Regions from separate parts of the Desemzia sp. C1 genome, predicted to be linked through region 2. Evidence: predicted binding sites of a transcription regulator. Region 2 holds the regulator's gene; each other region holds the start of a gene.

Region 1 (5,557 bases), 420 kb from region 2:
ACATCAATTGTTCTATCTCACCAAGGACGATTTTTTCTAAAGGAGCTCTATGGTGAGTTCCCCGTAAAGGATCTTGATTCTTTTCATCTACTAATTCTTTGACTGTTGCTGCTCCATTGCCAATGACATTGGCTGGCGTTCTTAAAAGAACAGCAGGAACATGATCATTTACAACAAAAAAGCGGTATTCTGTACCAGCTATATATTCTTCTACCAATACAGAGGAATCCTCTTTGAAAGCAATTTTTACAGCTTGATTGAAATCTTCATGTGTAGGACCATTTTTAAAAATGGAGATTCCTATTCCATAATTGGTCGACTTGGGCTTAACCACGATAGCTTTATGTTGGTAGCGCCAAAAATCATTTTGCGCTTCTTCAACTGTTTGGTATTCTCCGCCGCCTGGTACATGGAACCCATTTTCAGCCAGGATTTTTTTAGTGACCGTTTTATTCGCCATAATCAAAGAAGAAATATACGTATCCTTAGATGTCATGTTTCCATTTTTTACGTATTCTACATGATTGCCATAGCTCAATTTAACAAATTGGTCATGCTCATCGATCACGTCTACTGTGATGCCTGTTTGCAAAGCATCATGGATCAATAATTGAGTAGACATTTCTAAAGAAGTAAACCCTCTTAGTTGATACGGTTTTTCCATAGCTTCTTGTTTGTATTGTTGAGCTAGTTTCATCCCAAAAGCGATGTAGTCCCCTTCTGCTTCTATCCCATCCATAATTTGAGCAGATAAAGTCTTTTCAGGGTGCTCGAACAACTCTTTAGCCCATGCTACAGCTGCTTCAGCTTTTTCATATCCTGAGTGAACAGCCATTTGCTGCATTTCATCTAATAGAGCCAGTCCTTCTTCTTTAAACTGTGAAACTTCTTTAGGATGTTCTACAGACGTCAAATGATTTTTTTCATCACCGGTTTTAGAGGTTACGGCTGTAGTCTCTTCATCCAACCAAATCATCAAATAACAGAACATCTTCACGAAAACAAGATCTTGTTCTGTGATGCTGAAAGAAGTGAACGGATTTAAATCAAAGTTGCGCAATTCAACATAGGCAATCCCTTTATTGAGCATATCTTTGACTTGTTTCGTACCACGTAGACGAATCGGAGAATAGAACTCCCGCTCTTCTGATAATGCCCCTGAAGAAACTAACGTTTGGATACTCTCTACATAAGCTTCTAATGATTCGTAAGAAACGATGACTTCTTCATCATTCGTATACCCTAGATGACTATTACGCAAACTGCGTGCATAGTGTTCTGGGACAGCTACATCTGATGGATAAAAGTTTTCCATCACAGTCGGCGAAGCGCCGAATAAGTAACTTAACATCCAACGGTAACGCAAGAAATTTCGAGCCAGCTTCATATAAACAGCAGACTGAAAGTCTTCTTTTGACGTGATATCTGTTTGGTTTTCATATAAAGCATTTAAAATAGCTGTATCAAATTCAAAATTGATATGGATACCGCTTTGCATTTGTTTTTTCTTACCGTAAACTTTTGCTAAATATTCTCGGTATGCCACATCTGCACGTTTTTCCAATCGTGCGATCGGGATATCCTTTTCCTCAGGCAAGCTCCCTGGCATACTAAGCGGCCAGATCCATTCTTCATCATTCATCGAATGATACGTCACATCATGCAAAGCCGGCAGCCATTGGTTAATGCTTTTAGCTCCAGTCAACGGCGGTGTGATCAGCTCTAATTGAACATCGCTGAAGTCTGTTTGAATATAGGGATGAAAGCTTCTGCTTCCAAGTGTAGTCGGGTGTGGCGTTGTTGCTAGTGTTCCATCTTTCTTAACTCGTAAACCTTCTTTTTCAATACCGATTACAGAACTGTTCCATATTGGTTTGATTGAGTGGTCTTTCATCATTTGTTTGATTGTTTGCATTATGTGTTGACACTACCTTCCTGAACAACTTCTCTTGATTACTTATTTTAAGTGAGAAATTTTGTTTGTCAAAACTATTATCGCAAAGTTCCTAAAAAAAAGCGACCCAATTTGATTTCTCTTTTGGGCTATCTTCATATATTTATTTCTTTTTAATGTAGTTTTTAGTGAATGACCATTTTTCGTTTGATGTATCGCCTAAATTACTGCCTGAAGTGAACAAACGTTTGCGATAAAATAGAAACTCTTTATTATACATGATATACTAAATAAAAGTTTTTCTGCGAGGAGAGAATTCACATTGACGAATAAACCACTGGCCTTTAGAATGCGTCCTACTCATATTGATGAGATTGTCGGACAAAGTCATTTAGTAGGCGAAGGAAAAATCATTAAACGAATGGTAGATGCCAGAATGTTGTCTTCCATGATTTTATATGGGCCGCCAGGAATTGGTAAAACTAGTATTGCCAGTGCCATAGCGGGATCCACTAAATATGCTTTTCGCATGTTGAACGCTGCTACAGATTCAAAAAAAGACCTGCAAATCGTTGCAGAAGAAGCTAAAATGAGCGGCTCAGTAATTTTAATGCTGGATGAAGTACACCGCTTGGATAAACCAAAACAAGATTTTTTACTTCCTCATTTAGAAAATGGACGAATCATTTTGATTGGAGCGACGACGGAAAATCCGTATATTGCCATCAACCCTGCTGTTAGAAGTCGAGCACAGATTTTCGAGTTGAAACCTCTCTCTATTGAAGAAATCAAAATGGCCATGGAACGTGCACTAAAAGATTCTGCCAATGGCCTAGGAGAATATCAAGTGAACATTGACGAACCGGCTCTATTGCATTTTGCTCGAGCAACGAACGGTGATCTAAGAAGTGCTTTAAACAGTTTAGAGTTAGCGGTTAAATCAACGCAACCTGATTCTGAAGGTGTGATTCATATTCCTCTTGAAGTCGCCGAGGAATGCGTACAAAGGAAAGCTTTGACACACGACAAAGATGGAGATGCTCATTATGACGTGATCTCAGCGTTGCAAAAATCGGTTCGAGGAAGTGACGTTAATGCCGCATTGCATTATTTAGGGCGTTTAATCGAAGCTGGAGACTTGCCGATTATAGCCAGACGGTTAATGGTGATTGCCTATGAAGACATTGGATTAGCGAATCCAGGAGCCTGTTCCAGAACAGTCACAGCGATTCAAGCTGCAGAACGCATCGGGTTTCCAGAGGCTAGAATACCTTTAGCCAACATTGTGATCGATTTGTGCTTATCCCCTAAATCCAATTCTAGTATTTCAGCTATTGATGCTGCCATAAGCGATATACGTAATGGAAAAAGCGGTGATGTGCCTGACCACTTGAAAGATTCTCATTACAGCGGAGCCAGCAAGTTAGGACGAGGTGTAGATTACAAGTATCCGCACAGTTATCCTGGTGCTTGGGTAGATCAGCAATACTTGCCTGATAAACTCAAAAACGCACGTTACTTCGATCCGAATCATACCGGAAAATATGAAGATGTTTTGGCTGCTCAATACGATGCTATAAATAAGAAAAAGAAAAAATAGCGTAAACGCTCTCTTTATTATCTGTACAACGTTTCTCTTCAAAGCGTGAGAATATTTGATTGACAATTAAAGAACCCCATGCTACTATAAGGATAAGAATTCTGAGGTATGCGCGATGTCCTAAAATGTGTTGACCGAACATTTTTAATAAAACATTGGGATCCAAACTGAATCAAACGGATAACAAGCCTTTTCACTTGGAAGTTAGATGCTTGACAGTGGAGCCCACCTGCTAGATTGCGGGTTCAATACTACTTGGACGCATAAACGGTACCATCGGAATTTTACATACAATTTCAATTTAAAAAGCCATCCTTTTTGGGATGGCTTTTTTTTATGGTGTATAATAAGGATAGTAAATGAGTCATTATTAGGAGGAATTTATATGTTATTATCTATTTTATTTGTTATCTTTGCGGTTCTATTGCTTTATACATCTTATTTTTTCTTGACTATGAAAGCTCAGGTTTTTCTCTATTATAAGAGCAGTGACGCCAGCGAAAAAACGAAGCCGATTTTTACGGGTTTTGGGATTGGTTTTCTATTGTGCGGGCTATTTTCCCTCTATCTCGCTTTCTTCTATACGATCATCCAAGCATTTGTCTTTTTAGGTATTGTGATGGTTCTTATCCTTTCTTTCTTGATTTATTTGAACAAAAGCATGTAAGAAAGAATTTAAGCCAATGCCCTTCTTTTGAAAACGATATCGTTTCTCTATGAAAATAAAAAAATATACGTTACAATAGAAGTAAGTAAAGGATAGATAAAGAATGGAGTGGTAGGTATGTTGCAAGAATATAATCGTATTTTAGTCGCTATAGATGGTTCTAAAGAAGCAGAATCAGCTTTTAAAAAAGCTGTTCAAGTAGCTGTACGTAATAAGGCCTCATTATTGATTGCCAATGTTATTGATACAAAGGCTTTCCAAAGCATTTCCACTTTTGATGGGTCAATGGCTGATAAAGCTAGTCTGCAAGCTAGAAATACGCTAGAAGAATATGTTCGATATGCTAAAAACCACCGTGTCGAGGACGTTAGTTACGTCATTGAATACGGTTCTCCAAAAGTTCTGATCTCAAAACAAATTCCTGAAGAACATAATGTTCATTTGATTATGTTGGGGGCAACTGGTTTAAGCGCAGTAGAAAGAATTTTTATCGGTTCTGTTTCTGAATACGTTATCCGACATGCTGCTTGTGACGTATTGATTGTTCGTACAGACTTAGAAAACAAACCGACAGATTGATTATATTAGTAAAAAAGGAAGCCGCAATCATTTTAAATGATTGCGGCTTCCTTTTTTACTGAGTCGATTTAAAAAATTATTTTTTTAGACGTTCCACGTCACGAGCGATCATGACTTCTTCATCTGTAGGGATCAATAAGACTTTAACTTTTGAGTCATCTGTAGAGATAATGCGTTCTTCACCACGAACAGCGTTTTTCTCTTTATCGATTTCAGCACCAAACCAGTTGATACCATCAATAAGGATTTCACGAGTTTCAGCAGAGTTTTCACCGATACCTGCTGTAAAGACAATCGCGTCTACACCATTCATCAAAGCAACGTATTGACCAATGTATTTTTGAACACGGTTATAGAAAATATCTAGAGATAATTGTGCTCTTTCATTTCCTTCAGCTGCCGCATCTTCAACATCACGCATATCACTTGAAACGCCTGATAATCCAAGTAATCCAGATTTTTTATTGAAGACATTAATCATTTCATTGATGTCAGTAATGCCTTCTTTTTCCATCAAGTATGGAATGATAGAAGCATCGATATCACCTGTACGAGTTCCCATAGTAATACCTGCTAAAGGAGTGAATCCCATGGATGTATCAATCGATTTTCCGCCTTGAACAGCTGTAATAGATCCACCGTTACCTAAATGGCAAGTGATCAATTTTAAATCTTCTAACGGACGATCAAGCATTTCTGCTGCACGTTCTGATACATATTGATGAGAAGTTCCATGTGCTCCGTATTTACGAGCCGCATGTTTTTCATAATATTCCATTGGAATACTGTACAAGTAGTTTACAGCTGGCATATTTGC
Region 2 (5,557 bases):
TACAGATGGATATGGGCCTAACACAAAAGCTTTTAAAAAGTTGATCCAAGAAGGCTGCCAGTTGATTGTTACTTGCGACAATGGGGTCTCAGGACATGAAGCGATTCAAAAAGCGAATGAATTGGGTGTAGATGTCATCGTGACGGATCACCATGAATTACCTGAGCAGCTGCCACAAGCATTTGCTGTGGTTCATCCGCGTCACCCTGAAGGCCATTATCCATTTGGAGACTTAGCAGGTGTAGGAGTGGCTTTTAAAGTAGCTACTGCTTTGCTGGGTGAAATGCCTGTAGAGTTATTGGATTTGGTCGCTATAGGAACGATTGCCGATTTAGTTTCTTTACGAGACGAGAACAGAGTCCTAGCTATGCAAGGAATCGAAGCATTGAAACAAACACAACGCATAGGCTTAAATGCGTTGTATGAGATCGCTAATGTGAATAAAAACGATTTAAGTGAAGAATCCGTCGGGTTTATTATAGGACCTAGACTAAATGCACCTGGACGACTAGGCGATGCTTCGCCGGCTGTAAAATTATTGACCACATTTGATGACAGTGAAGCCCAATCGATTGCTCAGTTCATTCAATCAAAAAATGAAGAGCGACAAAAATACGTTAAGCAAATCACCGATGAAGCGTTTGACATGTTGGAAGAAATCGATACAGAAACCAATGTTTATGTACTAGCGAAAGAAGGATGGCATGAAGGCGTATTAGGAATCGTAGCCAGCAAAGTTGTTGGGAAGACCGGTAAGCCTACGATTGTTTTAAACATCGATCAAGCAAATGGAACGGCTAAAGGTTCGGGCAGAAGTGTACAAGCCTTTCATCTGTATGAAGCATTAGATACTGTGCGCCCATTAACAGCAGCTTTTGGCGGTCATCACATGGCTGCAGGACTAACTGTACCGCTGGAAAACATTGAGAAAATTCAAGCGAAATTAAATGAATATGCAGTTACACAGCAAGTGGCTGGAGAAATGGGAGAAGAAGTCCAAATCGATAAGGTGCTTGAGATAAGTGATTTAACGGTTGATGCAATTGAAGAAATCAATCAGTTAGCCCCATTTGGCACCGATAATCCAAAACCGACTTTTTTATTGGATGATGTTGAAGTTCAATCGATTCGAAAAATCGGAGCGGATGGTACGCATTTGAAGATGTCTGTGCAACTTGATCAATACCTTTTAGACAGTATTGGTTTCGGGTTTGGGGAGTTAGTAGATAAGATTCCTGAGAAAACCATGTTGTCTACTATCGGAAAATTGGAGATCAATGAGTGGAACGGAGCAAGAAAATTGCAATTCCGAGTGGAAGATGTAGCTGTAAAAGGGATTCAATGCTTTGATTATCGTGGAACTCAGATACCGGAAACTCTATGGAAGAATGAGCAAGCAGATTTTGTGTTTTTTGATCCTGAAAATCATATGCGTTTCAAGGATAAAATCCATCATTCCAGTAAGAGCCACAATGTTCAAACTCGAAAAGAAGCTAAAGAATTCAAAATGGAAAATAAACATCTTGTACTGGTCGACTGTCCACCATCTATGACGATGCTTTCGTTAGTGCTGGAAGACAATCAGCTGGAGAATATTTCCTATTCTTTTTATAGTTCATCTAATGACTATTTAGAAGGAATGCCGAGTAGAGAAAAGTTCGCTGAAACGTATAAGTTTATTCGTTCTCATCAAAACATTGATGTAAAAAATCAACTGTCAATTTTAGCGAAGACATTAAATATCAAAGAAAATCGATTAATTTTCATTATACAGGTGTTTTTTGAAGTCGGATTTGTTAAAATAGACAATGGACTTTTAAATCAAATCGAAAACCCTGAGAAAAAAGATTTGACTCAAGCCCTAACTTATCAAAAGAAATTGCAACGAATTAGTGCAGAAGAAAAATTAGTGTATAGTCACTCCTGGGAAGTAGATAAGTGGCTATTGCAACAATTATCCACTGGCGAATAATATACTTATTCGACTAGTGAACGGAGGACAAACGAAAATGGATTTAAAAAATTATATTGCTGATGTAGAAAACTTTCCTGAAGAAGGAATCATCTTCAGAGATATCTCACCACTAATGGCGGATGGCGAAGCTTATCGTTACGCAACTAACGAAATCGTGAAATACGCTAAAGATAAAGGCGTAGAAATGATTGTTGGACCTGAAGCACGTGGATTTATCGTAGGATGCCCAGTTGCTTATGAACTAGGAATCGGATTTGCTCCTGCTAGAAAAAAAGGGAAACTTCCTCGCGAAACAGTAGAAGTGAACTATGGTTTAGAATATGGACAAGATACATTACAATTACACAAAGACAGCATTCGACCTGGACAAAAAGTTTTAGTGTGTGATGATTTATTGGCTACAGGCGGAACGATTGCTGCTACTATTGAATTGATCGAGTCATTAGGCGGAGTAGTTGTAGGAACAGCGTTCATCGTTGAATTGAAAGACTTGAAAGGCCGCGATAAAATCAAAGGCTATGATATTTTAGCACTTGCTGAATATTAAGATAAAAACAAAAAAATAACCTCGAGAGCTGTTCAAACAGTTCTCGAGGTAATTTTTTTAGAAAATGGATTAAGATACATGGCTGCGGTATAAACCAACCACTTTTCCTAAAATGGTTACTTCATCCAATAGAATAGGGCTCATAGAATCGTTTTCTGGTTGAAGTCTGTAATGATCTTTCTCTACGAAAAATCGTTTGCAGGTTGCTTCATCTTCAGTAGTCATTGCGATAACGATGTCTCCGTTGTCTGCACTGGACTGCTTTCTGACGATCACTTCGTCTCCATCAAGAATACCTGCATTGATCATGCTTTCTCCTCGAATGGTCAACATAAACAATGCGCCATTTTCGTATTCTAAGCTTGGAGGGATAGGGAAGAAGTCTGTTGCCTCTTCTACAGCTAAAATAGGTTCACCGGCTGTAACCGTTCCTAATAGCGGAATTTTATTCATTCCCACTCCTAATTGAGTCAATCCTTCAACGGTTAATTCGATTGTTCTTGGTTTACTAGGGTCACGTTGGATGTAACCATTTTTTTCCAAACGAGATAAATGTCCATGGACTGTTGATGTTGAAGACAATGAAACGGCTTGTCCTATTTCTCGAACTGTTGGCGGGAAGCCTTTTTCTTTTACTTGTTCATAAATATATTGCAGTACTTCTAGTTGTCTGGATGCTGGCGTTTTTTTCATAATAGGATACACCTCAATTCTTATTTACTCTTGTTGATAGAATAGCACAAATAGAAACGTTTTTCAAACAAACGTTCGCCTTTTAAACAAAGAAATGAAATAAAAGACAAAAAAATCTGCGCATTGTTTTTATAAAGCTCTTTTTCATACACAAATAGGACAATAAAGGCTGAAATATAGCTGTGTTTTTGGTATATTGGGTAAGTAAAAGAAAGGATGAATAAAATGTTGCCAAAAGATCAAATCAAACGAATCAATGAATTAGCAAAAAAATCTAAAACTTCTGAAGGGTTGACCATGTCAGAACAAGTAGAGCAAAAACAATTACGTGAAGCTTATCTAGAAGCTTTTAGAGGCGGTATGAGAAACCACATAGAAGGTATGAAAGTCATGGATGAAGAAGGAAATGATGTAACGCCTGAAAAAGTGAAAAAAATTCAAAAAGACAAAGGTTTGCACGGCAGATAAATTTAATGCAAAAAGTTCACCATTTAAGTGTAAAAAATGGTATGATATAAAAGTAATGTAAGCATTTTATTTAGTTTGAAAATTGAAAGGAATGATATTTTTTGTTCGATAAAGTAGATCAATTAGCTGTAGATACCATTCGTACGTTAAGTATTGACGGAGTGCAAAAAGCCAACTCCGGACACCCTGGTTTACCAATGGGTGCTGCACCAATGACATATGTTTTATGGAGCAGACATTTAAAAGCAAATCCTAAAAATTCTCACTGGGTAGATCGTGACCGTTTTGTTCTTTCTGCTGGACACGGTTCTATGATGTTATACAGCATGCTTCACTTAGCTGGATACAAAGTGTCGATTGATGATTTGAAAAATTTCCGTCAGTGGGAAAGCAACACTCCAGGACATCCTGAAGTTCATTATACTGATGGTGTTGAAGCTACAACTGGTCCACTTGGACAAGGTATCGCAAATAGTGTAGGTATGGCGATGGCTGAAGCTCATTTAGCGGCTACTTACAATAAAGAAAATCATACGATTGTTGACCATTATACTTACGCTTTATGCGGTGATGGCGACTTGATGGAAGGTGTTTCTGCTGAAGCAGCAAGTTTAGCAGGACACCTTAAATTAGGTAAATTGATCGTTTTATATGATTCCAATGACATCTCATTAGATGGACCGACATCTAAATCATTTACAGAAAACGTTGGTCAACGATTTGAAGCTTACGGATGGGAACACATCTTGGTAAAAGATGGAAACGATTTGGAAGAAGTTAATGCAGCTATAGAGAAAGCAAAAGCTAATCCTGATCAACCATCATTGATTGAAGTGAAAACTGTTATCGGCTTCGGTTCTCCGGGCGCTGGTTCACATAAAGTCCATGGTGCTCCATTAGGTATCGAAGGCGTTGAAGCAACGAAAAAGGCTTACGGATGGGAAGGCGAGGACTTCTATGTACCAATGGAAGCACAAGCTCGTTTTGAAGAAATGATCGTAGATCCTGGTGCGGAAGCTGAAGAAAAATGGAATAAAGCATTCGAAGCTTATCGTCAAGAATTCCCTGAACTAGCTCAACAATTTGAAGCTGGATTCAATGGCGAGTTACCAGAAGGATGGGACAAAGATTTACCTGTATATGAAGAAGGAGACGCAGCAGCAGCTTCTCGTAAAACAAGCAGTCAAGTATTGAATGCAATCGCTAAAAATGTTCCTAACTTATGGGGCGGTTCAGCAGACTTGTCTTCTTCAAACAACACAATGATTGATGGAGTAGCCGATTACGAAGCTGGTCAATACGAAGGACGCAATATCTGGTATGGTGTTCGTGAATTCGCTATGACGGCAGCGGCAAATGGAATCCAACTTCACGGAGGAACGAAGACTTATGTAGGAACGTTCTTCGTCTTTACAGACTACTTGAGAGCAGCAGTTCGTTTAGCAGCGATTTCTAAATTGCCTGTAACTTACGTGTTTACACATGATTCTGTAGCTGTTGGAGAAGATGGCCCAACTCATGAACCAGTTGAGCACTTGTCAAGCTTACGCAGTATGCCTAACTTAACTGTTCTTCGTCCAGCTGATGGAAATGAAGTAGCAGCGGCTTGGGAAATTGCGATGAAATCAACAGATCACCCGACAATGCTTGTGTTGAGTCGTCAAGACTTGCCAGTATTGCCAAAAACGAAAGAATTAGCTCGCGAGAACATCCAAAAAGGTGCTTATGTCCTTTCTCCTCAAGATGGTGAAAAACCTGAAGGTATCTTGATTGCTACAGGTTCTGAAGTTGCCTTAGCTTTGGAAGCTCAAAAAGAGTTGAAAGCACAAGGAAAAGACGTTTCAGTTGTATCTATGCCAAGTATGGATCTATTT
Region 3 (5,557 bases), 150 kb from region 2:
GCTACCAACTGAGAATTGCGGGAAATTGTAATGGTGGATAAATCGTTTGCTTTCTTCAATACCTAAGCCATCAATAATTTGATGTTCTCCAAGAGGCGCTAGAGTCGCAATAGACAATGCTTGTGTTTGTCCACGTGTAAACAAACCAGAACCATGAGCTCTTGGTAAAACACCTGTTTCTGAAGCTAATGGACGAATCTCATCAATTTTACGACCATCCGGACGGATTTTTTCTTCTGTGATCAAACGGCGTACTTCATCTTTTTCAAGATCTTCAACGATTTTTTTCACTTCTTTGTTGATACGAGCTGCTTCATCATGATCAGCGTATTTAGCTTCAAAGAAAGCAATAGCTTCTTTTTTCACTGCTTCAGTTTGTTCAGCGCGTTCTTGTTTATCAAAGATTTGAATCGCATTTACCATTTTTTCTTTGTAAGCTGCTTGTACTTCTTCTTGTACATCTGCATCTACTTCTAATAATAGGACTTCCATTTTTTCTTTTCCAACAGCTGCTTGGATTTCTTCTTGGAAAGCCACTAATTTTTTGATTTCTTCATGACCGAACATCAATGCTTCCAACATACCTTCTTCAGATACTTCTGCAGCACCACTTTCAACCATGTTAATCGCTGTTTTTGTTCCAGCTACCGTTAATTGGATATCCGACTCTTCGTCTTGTTGAACCGTTGGGTTGATGATCAACTCTCCGTTTACACGTCCAACGTTTACTCCTGCAATAGGTCCGTTAAATGGAATGTCAGAAACCACTAAAGCCAAAGATGATCCAAGCATAGCTGCCATTTCTGGAGAGCAGTCTTGTTCCACTGACATAACTGTATTAGTGATTTGTACCTCATTACGGAATCCATCTGCAAACATAGGACGAATTGGGCGGTCAATCAAACGAGCAGTCAATGTAGCATTTTCACTAGGACGGCCTTCACGTTTGATGAATCCTCCTGGGATTTTACCTACTGCATACATTTTTTCTTCGTAGTTTACTGTTAATGGAAAGAAATCTACATCCATAGCATCTTTGCTGGCTACAGCAGCTGTTAAAACAACTGTGTCTCCATAACGAACCAAAACGGCCCCATTTGCTTGTTTGGCTAACTGTCCTATTTCAACTGTTAAAGGGCGTCCGCCAAGTTCAGTTGTAAAAACTTGTTTTTCTGTCATTATTTGTTCTCCTTTTTTATCGAGAACCATTGATATCCCAGCAATCTACTAAACAAATGTCAGTATTTAAAGTTTAAACGCTCACATTTGCATAGTAGGATAACGGATACTTCAATGTTCTCTGTGTGTAGTAAGCAAAATCAATTTGCTTTTAAAACATGAATAAGCTCATCGCCGATTCACTCTTAAAACGGGCTGCATTTTCTCAATAAAACAAGCGAGATTCCTAAGAACCCCGCTTTAGAAAATAGACAAACGGATCTTAACGACGTAAGCCTAAGCTTTGGATTAATTCACGGTAACGAGCAACATCTTTGTTACGTAAGTATGCTAACAAGTTACGACGGTGACCGATTTTTTTCATCAATCCACGGTAAGAATGGTGGTCTTTTTTGTGAGTACGTGCATGCTCATTTAAGTGGTTGATTTCTTCAGTCAATACAGCAATTTGTACTTCTGGAGAACCAGTATCTCCTTCGTGTCTTGCGTATTGAGTAATGATTTCGTTTTTGCGTTCTTTAGAAATAGCCATTTCTAAACACCTCTTTCTGTTTTTTTCCTTTTACTGAGTAGTCGTTGGTGACTCGTACAACCAAGTAAAAGGTACGTGCTTATCGCACATCTAAATATTACAGAACTTTATTCTAAAATGCAAGTACTAATGTTGTTAATCCTGTTATTTCATTTGAAATAACAACGGACTGTCAAATGTTGTATTCTGCTCTGATTTCTAAAATCGTATCTCTTAAATTGGCGGCTTTTTCAAAGTCTAATTCTTTGGCTGCGGCTCTCATTTCCAACTCCATCGTTTCAATCAGAGTGATTCTGTCTTCTCGGTTTAATTTAGAGATTTGAGCTACAGAAATCTCTTTCTCTTCTTCAACTGCGGTGGTGATCGAAATCAAATCGCGCACTTCTTTTATGATTGTTTTTGGTACGATTCCATGTTCTTCATTATATTTCATTTGCACTGAACGACGTCTTTCTGTTTCATCGATCGCATACCGCATAGAGTCTGTTATCTTATCTGCATACAAAATAACTTTCCCATTTTCATTACGAGCTGCTCTCCCGATCGTTTGAACCAATGAACGTTCACTTCTTAAGAAACCTTCTTTGTCAGCATCAAGGATTGCTACCAATGATACTTCCGGCACATCCAGCCCTTCTCTCAGCAAGTTGATACCAATTAGGACGTCAAATACGCCTAAACGCAGGTTACGAATGATTTCTGTTCTTTCCAACGTTTTTACATCACTATGCAAGTATTCTACTTTTAAGCCGATCTCTTTTAAATAGTCTGATAAATCTTCGGACATTTTCTTTGTCAATGTCGTGATGAAGACTCGCTCATTTTTCTCAATGCGCTCATTTATTTCCCCAATCAGATCATCAATTTGTCCTTCGATTGGATGGATCTCAATCACAGGATCCAACAACCCAGTCGGACGAATGATTTGTTCTACAACACCGTTTGTCCGCTCCAACTCGTAAGGTCCTGGAGTAGCTGAGATATACATGATTTGATTGACATGTTTCTCGAATTCTTCTAATCGCAAAGGTCGGTTGTCTAATGCACTGGGCAACCGGAATCCATGATCGATCAGTTGTTGCTTTCTCGCTTGGTCACCATTGTACATCCCGCGTATTTGCGACATGGTAATGTGAGACTCATCCACGACAAATAAAGAGTCATCTGGAAAGAAATCTAACAATGTATAAGGTGCTTCTCCAGGTTTTCTTCCATCCATATGTCTGGAATAGTTCTCAATACCTGGGCAATATCCCATTTCCAATAACATTTCAATATCATAATTGGTTCGTTGTTCCAAGCGCTGAGCTTCCAATAATTTATTTTCCGCTCTCAATTCTTTTAGTCTGGCATCTAATTCTGCTTGAATCGTTTTTACTGCATGACGAGTTTGTTCGTCATTCGCCACGAAGTGAGTTGCAGGGAAGACGGCTACAAATCCTACATCTGCTTTAACCTCACCCGTCAATACATCTACTTCTCGAATGCGCTCGATCTCGTCTCCGAAAAACTCGATTCGAACAGCTTCACTATCTCTAGAAGCCAAGAAAATTTCGACAATGTCTCCACGGACACGAAAGCGGCCACGTTGAAAATCAATGTCATTCCGCTCAAATTGCATATCGATCAGTTTCCGCAACATGTCGTCTCGACTGATCTCCATTCCGACCCTTAGAGATAAAACAAATTCTTTATAATCTAACGGGTTGACCAATCCATAAATACACGATACTGAAGCGACTACAATAACATCTCGTCGTTCAATCAATGAACTTGTCGCAGAGTGACGCAACTTATCGATTTCATCGTTTACACTGGCTTCCTTTTCAATAAACGTATCCGTTTGAGGCACATACGCTTCAGGTTGATAATAATCATAATAACTAACAAAATACTCTACTGCATTATTTGGGAAAAATTCTTTAAACTCACTATATAATTGACCCGCCAACGTTTTGTTATGGGCAATAACCAAAGTTGGTCGGTTTACTTCTTGAATAACGTTGGATACAGTAAAGGTTTTTCCTGTACCGGTCGCACCAAGTAATGTCTGTTCTTTGACACCTGCGTTGAGTCCTTCGACCAATTGTCTAATCGCTTCAGGCTGATCCCCGCCAGGCTGATATTGAGAAACTAATTCAAACTGTTTTTCTGCCATATGATCTCCTCACTTCTGCATAACTCGCAAACCAAAGTTCTCTATTCATTCTATCACTGAACATATGTTCTTACAAGCAAGAGAGCGTGGATCCTAAAAGGAACTGATGTAGTATTCACAAAAATGAAACTTTAACGGCAGGCGGTTGTTTAAGACTCTAGACAGTCAAAAAAACTCTTTTCATCAGAACGATCTGATGAAAAGAGTTTTTTTTAGATGGTAAACAGCTGGCATTATCGCTTCTTAAGCAACAAAAAAGAGCCTGGACGACCAGACCCAATTTAGTGGATTATTTAGCTAATTTAGCTGATAAACGAGATTTATCGCGAGCTGCTTTGTTTTTGTGAATTAATCCTTTAGATGCAGCCATATCAATTGCTTTAACTGCGCTGTTGTACAAAGCGTTTGCATTGCTGTCTCCAGCTGCAGCTGCTTGTTCAAATTTTTTCACAGCAGTACGCATTGAGCTTTTTTTAGTATTGTTTTGAACTGCTGATTTTTCGGCAGTACGAACACGTTTAATTGCTGATTCGATGTTTGGCATTTAGTACACCCCTCTTTCCATGTATAACAACTAAAATAATTGTAAAATTATTTCAACATCGTTTATTATACCGGATGAAACTGCTGAATGCAATATTAAACTGTAAAGTTTTTTTACTTGATAGGAGAGAAGTTTCTTTCAAAAACCGTCCTATCGGTTCGCCATTCCTTGTGCAAACTGCAAAACAAACAATTCAAACTGCATTTTCCGATCTCCTTGACCTGTTTTCAAGCGATATTCTGCTTCTATTAATCCTTCAAAGGCTTGAGTCAACGTTTGTTCATTATACTTCTTGATTTGCTGACTGGCTAATTTCACACGGTAAGGATGCACTTTTAATGTTTGTCCTATTTCATTTTGCTGGAAACCTTGCTTGGACAAAATCATCACTTGGATCAACAAGCGGAATTGACTGGTCATAATGGCGTTTATTTTAATCGGGTCTTCTTTTTGCAGCAATAGATCTTGGTACAAATCCAATGCCGGTCCAACTTGTTTTTTTAAGACCATTTCATTTAAAGCAAAGATATTTTGTTCTAAAGATCTGGAGATCAATTCTTCCACTGCCGGCTTAAGAATTTTTTTAGTCTCTAATGCATATAAAAAGAGTTTAGGCAATTCTCCAATAGCCGTAGTCAGATTAGCATCAGTCAATTGAATCATCAGGTCAAAAGCCTCCGGAGTGATCGTATATCCTTCGTTGGCGATGGTGTCTTTCAGATATTTTCTTGTATCTTGTTCAGACATCGCTGCTATATCGATGAATGCAGCGGATTTTTTTAATTTTTTAACGATTTTTTTCCGCTGATCCAACTTCTCGTACGGCGCAAAAAAGACTAATACGGTTGAGGGAGATGGATGGTCTAAGTAATCCATCAACCCATCAATGTCATGTTCTACTTTTTGTTTTGTTTTTTCTCCCGTTAAGAAAGCTGGTCGATTCACAAACACCAAACGTCTGTCGCCAAAAAAAGGAATGCTTTCTGCGTCATTCAAGACTGTGCTCAAAGGTGTTTCTTCCATATCAAATGAACTAAAGTTCAAATCCATTTCATCAGAGGAAAGCACATTGGCTATAAAAGCTTTCCTTAAATTATCTGCCAAATAAGCTTCTGTCCCTAACACCACATATACAGAAGAAAAT

Evidence for each region. Region 2 encodes LexA, which represses DNA repair genes until DNA is damaged. Its sites were predicted from a motif close to CNAACANNTGTTNG; they were not measured.
Region 1: a site for LexA is predicted at 2,132-2,145, ahead of LMF32_RS10575 (replication-associated recombination protein A). Genes of this name have one in related genera too.
Region 3: a site for LexA is predicted at 3,927-3,940, ahead of uvrB (excinuclease ABC subunit UvrB). Genes of this name have one in related genera too.

What each region holds. Positions count from the first base shown of each region.
Region 1 covers NZ_JAJIZP010000003.1:2,084,673-2,090,229, reverse strand. The annotation lists gene gshAB (bifunctional glutamate--cysteine ligase GshA/glutathione synthetase GshB) at 1-1,915, opposite strand, end outside; gene LMF32_RS10575 (replication-associated recombination protein A) at 2,244-3,494, shown strand; RNA gene ssrS (6S RNA) at 3,590-3,781, shown strand; gene LMF32_RS10565 (hypothetical protein) at 3,880-4,161, shown strand; gene LMF32_RS10560 (universal stress protein) at 4,279-4,740, shown strand; gene LMF32_RS10555 (acetate kinase) at 4,817-5,557, opposite strand, start outside.
Region 2 covers NZ_JAJIZP010000003.1:2,506,842-2,512,398, reverse strand. The annotation lists gene recJ (single-stranded-DNA-specific exonuclease RecJ) at 1-1,972, shown strand, start outside; gene LMF32_RS12540 (adenine phosphoribosyltransferase) at 2,010-2,522, shown strand; gene lexA (transcriptional repressor LexA) at 2,592-3,215, opposite strand; gene LMF32_RS12530 (DUF896 family protein) at 3,441-3,683, shown strand; gene tkt (transketolase) at 3,785-5,557, shown strand, end outside.
Region 3 covers NZ_JAJIZP010000003.1:2,358,050-2,363,606, forward strand. The annotation lists gene pnp (polyribonucleotide nucleotidyltransferase) at 1-1,179, opposite strand, end outside; gene rpsO (30S ribosomal protein S15) at 1,442-1,711, opposite strand; gene uvrB (excinuclease ABC subunit UvrB) at 1,884-3,869, opposite strand; gene rpsT (30S ribosomal protein S20) at 4,159-4,413, opposite strand; gene holA (DNA polymerase III subunit delta) at 4,564-5,557, opposite strand, start outside.